DNA from 2 places in the Bradyrhizobium sp. UFLA01-814 genome. Region 2 is predicted to be linked to the other one. Evidence: predicted binding sites of a transcription regulator. Region 2 holds the regulator's gene; the other holds the start of a gene.

Region 1 (4,347 bases), on a different contig from region 2:
GGCGGGATGATGATACGGCAGCAGGAAACCGCCGGGCCCGATGCGCAGATTCTTGGTCTGCAGCAGCGCCTGCGCCACCAGCAGGTCAGGCGACGGGTGCGGCTCCCACGGCGCGGTGTGGTGTTCGCCGATCCAGGCTTCCTGATAGCCGAGCTCGTCGAGCCAGCGCAGCGTCTGCAGGTCCCAGTCGTGGCCCTCCTTCAATCCGCACTCCGGCGGGTGCGAGGGCATGGTGAAGTATCCAAGCTCCATGTGCGTTTCCTTCCTTCGCGTTGGGTTCAGTCATGCAATGCGTCTTGCCGCGCATTGCATGACAATCAGCAAGCGCTGTGCCAGCGGAGGAAGTCGCAGGGAATGGGTGAGAACGGCCGGATTTCGGCCGGCTGCGCGCCGGTCTTCGGGCTTAGGAGCGCCGCGACCGTCTCACGGTCGCGAGACGTGTCGCAATCGTGAGACGGATAATGCCCCTCATGGTGAGGAGCGCGAATGCGCGTCTCGAACCATGAGGCCCGTCTGCCTACATCCTTCGAGACGCCCGCTATGCGGGCTCCTCAGGATGAGGGTCAGGAATCACCCCGCCGCGCGGCGCGGCTGGGCGTTGGTATCGGGCTCGGAGGGTGGAGGAAGCTGCATCAGGATGGTCTGGCCCATCGAGGCGATCTCGATGCCCTCCTCCTGGAAGCGCCGTTTCATGCGGCGGTTGAACTCGCGTTGCACCGCCCAGCGGCCGCTATCGGTGCAGCGGATCTGGCCGACGATGGTCACGACCGAGCCGTCGACCTTGTCGACGCCCCACAATTCGAGGTCGCCTCGAATGAATGCGCGATACGCCGTCTCCTGGCGCATTTGGGCGACGATGTCCTTCAGCACCTCGCCGGCGCGGTCGGTGTCCTCCTTGTAGGACACGTTGACGCTGACCGCGGCATTGCCGGCGCCGCGGCTGGAGTTGGTGATCGTCGTCACCGCGCTGAACGGCACCACGTGCACCGAACCGTCGCCGGCGCGCAGCCGCATGGTGCGGATCGAGACGTTCTCGACCACGCCCGAGAGGCCCGACACCGTGACGTTGTCGCCGACCTGCACGGTGTTCTCGATCAAAAGGAACAGCCCGGTGATGAGGTCCTGCACCAGCTTCTGCGAGCCGAAGCCGATCGCGATGCCGACGATGCCGGCGCCGGCGAGCAGCGGCGCGACATTGACGCCGATCTCGCTGAGCGCCGTGAGGCCGACCACCGCGACGATCATGCAGAACAGCGCGGTTCGCAGCATCGGCTGGAAGGTGCGCAGGCGCGCGGCGCGGGCGTAATGCCCGTCGCGCGACAGGGTGTCGATCTGCCGGTCCATCAGCGCATTGGCGACCTCCCAGATCACGGCCGCGGCCAGCGCGGCGATGCCGATCGTCACCAGCGCCGAGATCAGGCGGCTTCCGATCTGGCCGCCATAGAACCAGACGATGGCGTCGACGCCCCAGACCTCGAGCAGCGCGACGAAGCCAATGAAGGCGATCACCGCCGTGACCACCTTGCGCAGCAGCGGCAGATAGCGGTTGGCGCGGGTCTCGAGCCCGGGGAAGCGCTGGATCAGCTCCGGGCTGATGCGAAAGCCGCGATCGATCAGGCTCAGCACCACCATGGTGACGAGGCGGGTAACCAGGAGCACCGCGATGGTTCCGACGAAATATTGCAGCAGCAGCGAATAGCCGTTGCGGATGTTGAGCGCCCACACCGCCCACAGCGCGAGGTCGAGCGCGATCGCCAGCACATGCCAGAGTGCCGCGAGCCGGTTACGCGTCCGCGCCGCAAGCCCGGTGCGATCGGCCGGCGCGCGGATGACGTCGGCGACCTGGCGGCGGCACTGCAGGATGATGACGACGACAAAGAGATGCACCACCAGCATCACGAGCCGGATCAGCGCGGCATAGCCGGCGCGATGCAGCCCGAGCAGCAGCGCGACATTGGCAAAGGCGATGCCGGAGACGCCGACGGCAACGATCCGCCGGGCCCAGATCTCGATATAGGCCGCGGTCTCGGCACGGACGCGGAACAGGCCGAACGGCCCTGCCAGCGCGCGCACCGCGCAGATCAAGACGCGCGAGAACACATAGGCGTTGACGACGGCCAGGATCACGAGACGCGTGGTCGATTGATCGCCGATCTCGGTGCCGAGCAGCGCGGTGGCGATGCCGCCGAACACGACGACCGGCAGCAATTCGAGCAACAGGCGCCCAAGCACGAAGGGCAGCCGGATCAGCGACTGCCAGGCCCGCGCCAGGCTCAGCCGGCGCCGCTGCAACTCGGGCGCCGGCGTGACGTCGGCAACCGACGACGGCGGATCGACGCTGGCGAGCGTCTGCACCGGCATGCGCGCGGTCTGCGGCAGCCGCGCTTCCAGGAACGCGACCGGCCGCTTGATCAGGCGGAACACCACCCATTCGGCGGCCAGCGCGCAGCCGAACACCAGCGCCAGCTTCCAGGCGATATCGATCAAGAGGCCATAGGCGACCGGATCATTGGCGGTGCGCACGAACCAGTAATAGAACGCCGGGAAATGCGTCAGCGTGCGCGCGACGTCGGCGACCTCGCGCGACATCTCACCGACCTGCTCGGACACCATCAGCAACAGCTGCGCACCAAGGCTGTCGGCGGTGAGCGGGATCGATGACTGCGGCTGCTCGGGCGCCGGCTGCGCCGCCGCCTGCGGCGAGGCATTGGCGATGGCGCGCAGCGTGTTGATGATCTCGCCGCGTTTCTTGTCGTCCTGCAGCGTGTCGAGCGCGCGCTTGGCCTGCTCGGGCGTCAGCGCGTCGCTGGTAACGGGTTGCGGCGGCGCCGGCTTGGCGGCCGGCTGCGCGAACGCGGGAGAGACGAACAAAGTGAAGACGAGAAGCAGCGCAAGGCGAAGTTTGTGCGACACGAGGGCCTCATAAAATAACTGCGCGACCGCAAACCCTTGGGAGGAATCTGCTCTCGCGCTCGCGCCATGTCGGATACTCCTTTTCGCCCCGATGGTGTGTCGGAAGTTTGCCGCTGTGACGGCCATCTCTTGGCATTTGCCGCAACATAATCGTCACAGGCGTTGAGCCGCGTTTACACTTCCAGTGCACGTTCCCGGCCGATCGGCTCACTACACGTCAGGGATGAGACGGCAGAATCTTTCGCTTGACGCGCAGGAGCCGCCGTGATGTTCTTACTTTGTTCTTTTGTTCCCAATTGCGTTTCGGGGGTCTCATGCACGACGTGTTTAGCGACGACGGTCCGGTGCGGCTCTTCATTCACGACGACGACGAGACCCCGCTGGAATTCGTGCAGGATTTGTTGCGCACCGTGTTCGGGAAATCCGAGCAGGAAGCCATCGCATCCGCTGCCTTGATCGAGGCCAAGGGCGCCGTTCCGTGCGGCCCCTATCCGGGACCGGTGGCACGGGCAATCTTCAACTCGGCGAAATGGCTGATCCGCTCGAACGGTCAGCCGTTGATGATCACCACCGAGTCCGCCGACGCCAGCCGGCCCTGCGATCTCTGCGAAGCCCCGAGGGCCGTGACGGAGATTCTGATCCCCGGTACAACTGCGTCGCTGTGCAGCGAATGCCTGCTCGCTGCACGCCGCAGCTCGGAAGAATTGCCGGGCGAGACGTTTCGGTCCGCTTACGTTGCGCTCGACTGGCATTTCGCCGGCGTGCCGCGCAACCTGGTCGTGACACGGGCGCGACAGTTTCCGGGCCACATGCGCGCCGACGTTCAGGTCGCGATCGACAAGCTGCTCACCGATCCAATCCATTTCTTCGGCATCCATGAGGAATATCGCTACGAGACGCTCGACTTCGCGGCGCTGATGAAGGCCGGCCGCAATGCGCCGGCGATCGCGCCGCCGCAATATCGCGACGTCGATATCGGCGAGGCCGAGCCGGTGAAATGCCTTGCCAATGGACTGTGGCTGTGCCGAACCGGCGAGCTGCGCTACGCCGTGCTGCTGACGTTCCATCGCGAATATAATCACGAGCCGTCGCTGCGAATCGAGCTTGCGTTGCCCGCCGGGGCGACCGGCAATGCTTTCGTGCAGCGCACCTTCTCCGAGTTGGAGGCCGCCGTGCATGCAGCGCGATCCTATCGCGGCAAGATCCTGTCGCTGGAGGATGGCGCCAACTATCGCGGACGTTCGCGTGGCTTGACCGTGCATCGCCTGCCGACGGTCGCTCGCGATGACGTGATCCTGCCGGACCGGACGCTGCGGCTGCTCGACCGCAACGTGCTCGGTTTTGTCGGGAGCCGCGATCTGTTGCGCGGGCTCGGCCAGTCGACCCGCAAGGGCATCCTGCTCTACGGCCCGCCCGGCACCGGCAAGACCCACA
Region 2 (4,347 bases):
CTACGCCGCGTTCCATTTCCATCGCGTGACGCCCTACGGGCTGCTCGCGAACCTCGCGGCGATGCCTATTGTGTCGGCGGTCGTGATGCCGGCCGGCCTGCTGGGGCTCCTCGCCATGCCGTTCGGCTTCGACGGCGTGTTCTGGGCGATCATGGGACTCGGCATCGACTGGATGATCCTGGTGACGCAATGGGTCGCCGCACTCCCGGGCGCGGTCGGCCGCATGGCGGCGTTCGGGATCGGGCCGCTGATCGCAGCGAGTGCCGGCATCATCCTGCTCGGGCTGCTGCGCACGCCGCTGCGCTGGTCGGGTGCGGTGCTGCTGGTGATGGCGTCGGTCTGGGCGCTCAGGGTGCCGCAGCCGGACGTGCTGGTCTCCGGTGACGGCCGCAACGTCGCGGTGCGCGGCGGTGACGGGCGGCTGCATTTGATGCACAGCGCCAAGGATGCGTTCCTGGTCAAGGAGTGGTTGGCGGCGGACGCCGACGCGCGGACCGCCACCGATGCGTCGCTCGGCGAGGGCGTCTCCTGCGATGCCGGCGGCTGCGTGGCCCAGGGACCTGGCGGCGCCTTCGTCGCGCTCGCGACCCGGCCGGAGGCGCTGGCGGACGACTGCGAGCGCGCAGGCCTGATCGTGACCGCGCGGCCGGCGCCGCAGGGCTGCGCGGCCTCGGTGATCGATGCCGAGCGGCTGCGCCGCCACGGCGCGCTGGTGCTACGGCGGATCAGGGACGGTTACGCCGTCGATGCGGTGAAGCCCGGCGGGATCGACCGGCCGTGGTCGCCGGCGGTTCCGGGCGACGGCGAGAGCGAGACGACGCTGCGCGCGCCGGCCGCCGCGCCGCGGCCCGCCGTGGACGCGACGCCGGCCGAGACCGATCTGCAGGGCGATGATTAGCGGTGGTCCGGTGAGGGGCCGCTCGGCAGCTCGAACAGGCCGAGATGGTATTCGTCGGAATCGGGGCCGGCGTCGGGCTTCTTGACGAGGGTAAAGGAAGCCTCGGGAAATTGCTCCCAGACTTTCAGGTCGTCGGCCGTCACCGTCAGCCAACCGAACCGGAACATGTAGCGGCCCGGTTCCGTGACGCGTCCAGCCTTTTGCCATGTGACCTTATCGACCACCGCACACGTCCTCCGTGCCCGATGATGCGCCAAGGCGCCGGCCGACGCAAACCTCCTCCTGCGCCCCGGAAGCGGAAGTCCGGGGTCGCCCGAAATTGCTTAGGTCATCCGCCGCCGAACAGCTCATTCCGCGGCGACGATGCGCTCAACCCAAAAACAGCGTTGCGAATGCGGAGGGCCGCCGCTCGACGACCTTCGGCTTGTGCTCGACCGGCGGATGCAGCGCCGGCAATTGTAGCACGCTGACGCGCTGTCCCTCGACCAGCTGGGTCACCAGGACATGGCTGCCGTCGGGGAATTCGACCGCGTCATGATGCCGATCGGGCACGTCGGGCTCGACTTCGTTGAATACGCCGACGCGATAGTTCAGCGTCTTGGTCCAGATCCAGCGGCTGTCGTAGCGAACGTTCTCGGCGAAAGCGAGCTCGGTGCCCGGCAGCATGCAGACCGCGACAGTGGGATCGTTCTCCGAAGCAAAGCCGCGGGTCGACGTGCCGCGGAACGTCGTCGTGATCAGCGTCTCTCCGACAATGGCGGGGCGCGATGCCACGGCGTGCAGACTATAGTCACACATCGGATGGCTCCTCATTTCGAGGTAGCGACCCGTGCCTCTCCTTGAGGCATTAGGGCCTCTACCAGAGTGGACGATAGCGAACGAGCTTCTGCTCGTTTCTGGGCGATTGTACGACTGGTCCGAGACCGCCTCCGATCACAAACACGCGACGCTGCGCGAGAGGTATCGGAGCGCATCGGGCAGGCCGTACGCTACACTATCATGCAAGGAACGATCCGACGTGTTGCTCGTTCCCGGCCGCCGCAAGTATTTGCAATTCAGTATTTGCGATAAAGCCCGATCAGCTTGCCTTGGATGCGGACCCGGTTCGGCGGCAGGATGCGCACTTCATAGGCGGTGTTGGCCGGCTCGAGCGCGATCGATGCGCCGCGGCGGCGGAAGCGCTTCAGGGTGGCTTCCTCCTCGTCGATCAGCGCCACCACGATGTCGCCGGTATTGGCGACGTCGTTGCGCTGGATCAGCGCCATGTCGCCGTCGAGGATGCCGGCATCGACCATCGAGTCGCCGCGCACTTCGAGCGCATAGTGCTCGCCGGCGCCGAGCATGTCGGGCGGCACGCTGATGGTGTGGCTGCGGGTCTGCAGCGCCTCGATCGGCGTACCGGCGGCGATCCGGCCCATCACGGGGACCGCGACCGGACGGTTGCCGTCGTCCTCGGCGATCGGCGGCGTGCTGGCGCGCCGGCCGAGGGTGCCTTCGATGACGCTGGGCGTGAAGCCGCGGCGGCCGTTGCCCCCGCCGGCCGAGAGTTCGGGCAGCTTGATGACCTCGATGGCGCGGGCGCGGTTCGGCAGGCGGCGGATGAAGCCGCGCTCCTCCAGCGCAGTGATCAGGCGGTGGATACCGGACTTCGAGCGCAGGTCGAGCGCATCCTTCATCTCGTCGAAGGAGGGCGGTACGCCGGCCTCTTTCAGACGTTCATTGATGAAACGCAGAAGTTCGTACTGTTTGCGCGTGAGCATCTCGAGTATTCCCCCGGTTGATAGCGTCGTTCGATTCCGAGACTCTTCTGGTGGGGCCTGCAGGCGGGGCCTGACCTCAGGAGCATGTGCTCAATGCACCTGCTTCCACCCGGCTTCCCGATTGTAGACACCAGTACTCGAAACAAATCATGAACGGACACTATATGTTCGATATGTGTTCCGCAACCACTTAATTTCCGGTGAACGGATCAGGCAACGCACAATCGGCGGGGCGCGAAAAACCTTATTCGGGCAGTGTCAGGATCTCGCATTCGCTGCCTTTGACGGCCGCAGCCGCGAACGGCGGACGCACGAGAAGTGCCCGTGCCGCAGCGAGATTCCCGAGCAGCGACGAGTCCTGCTGCGTCACCGGCGTTGCGATCAGCGTGCCGTCCTCGCGCGCTTCGAGCCGTGCACGCAGATAGTCCTCGCGCTGGTCGTTGGCGGCGAGGTCGCGGCCGAGCAGGGCGCTCGTGCGGCGATGATGAATCACTTTCCGGCCGCTGAGCGCCCGAATCAACGGCACCAAGAACAGGAAGGCGCAGACATAGGACGACACCGGATTGCCGGGCAGGCCGATCACCCGCATCGCGCCGAGCCGGCCGTGCATCATCGGCTTGCCGGGCCGCATCGCAATCCGCCAGAACGTCATGTCGACGCCCTCGGCTTCCAGCGACCGCTTGACGAGATCGTGGTCGCCGACCGAGGCGCCGCCTGTCGTGATGAGGACATCGGCGCCGGCCTCGCGCGCCCGGCGGATGCCGGCCGTGGTCGCCTCCACCGTGTCGGCGGCAACGCCGAGGTCGATGGTCTCGGCGCCCTCGGCGCGCGCCAGCGCCCGCAGCGCGTAGCCGTTGGAATAGACGATCTGGCCGGGGCCGGGCTGCGAGCCCGGCATTACCAGCTCGTCGCCGGTCGCCAGCACCGCGACCTTCGGGCGGCGGCGCACCGCAAGTTCCGGATAGTTCATGGCGGCCGCCAGCGACAGCGCGCGGTCGGACAGGCGGCTGCCGCCGCTGAGCAGCACCTCGCCCGCACGGAAGTCGACCCCGGCCGGGCGGATGTGCCGTCCGACGCTGGCGGCCTCCGTGATCGTGATGTGGTCGCCGCCGTCGACGGCGGTGTCTTCCTGGATGATCACCGCGTCGGCGCCATTGGGGATCACGCCGCCGGTGAAGATCCGCACCGCCTCGCCGGCGCCGACCGTCCGCTCGAACGGCCGGCCGGCGGCCACTTCGCCGATCACCTTGAGCCGGGCCTTTAGGTCAGCCGCATCGGCGGCGCGCACCGCATAGCCGTCCATCGCCGACATCGGCTGCGGCGGCTGGGTACGCAGCGCGGCGAGGTCGTGCGCCAGGGTGCGGTGGTAGGCGGCATCGAGCGCGACCATCTCCTCCGGCAGCGGTTCGGCGCCGGCGAGGACGGCGGACAGGGCATCGGCAACCGGCATCAGGGCCACGCTCAGAGCTCCTCAATTCCTAATGTTCAAATACCAAGTGCGGTCAAAGCCCTTGCCACGTCATCCGTCGATGTCACGTGGATAGCATGAAGGCCGCGCGCCCGCGCACCTTCGATATTGGCGGCCAGGTCGTCGAAAAACAGGATCCGCGACGCCGGCACGCCGATGGCTTTTACCACATGATCGTAGGCCTCGGCGTCGGGTTTGCGGAAGCCGATGCTCGAGGACAG

What was found. Region 2 encodes LexA, which represses DNA repair genes until DNA is damaged. Its sites were predicted from a motif close to TGTTCNNNNTGTGTTCNG; they were not measured.
Region 1: a site for LexA is predicted at 3,182-3,199, ahead of PMN64_RS13235 (ATP-dependent Clp protease adaptor ClpS). Genes of this name have one in related genera too.

Annotation. Positions count from the first base shown of each region.
Region 1 covers NZ_JAQOSR010000035.1:11,954-16,300, forward strand. The annotation lists gene PMN64_RS13225 (LLM class flavin-dependent oxidoreductase) at 1-252, opposite strand, end outside; gene PMN64_RS13230 (mechanosensitive ion channel family protein) at 571-2,913, opposite strand; gene PMN64_RS13235 (ATP-dependent Clp protease adaptor ClpS) at 3,228-4,347, shown strand, end outside.
Region 2 covers NZ_JAQOSR010000089.1:31,128-35,474, forward strand. The annotation lists gene PMN64_RS25100 (ComEC/Rec2 family competence protein) at 1-898, shown strand, start outside; gene PMN64_RS25105 (hypothetical protein) at 895-1,122, opposite strand; gene PMN64_RS25110 (hypothetical protein) at 1,268-1,696, opposite strand; gene lexA (transcriptional repressor LexA) at 1,954-2,658, opposite strand; gene glp (gephyrin-like molybdotransferase Glp) at 2,903-4,117, opposite strand; gene PMN64_RS25125 (HAD family hydrolase) at 4,144-4,347, opposite strand, start outside.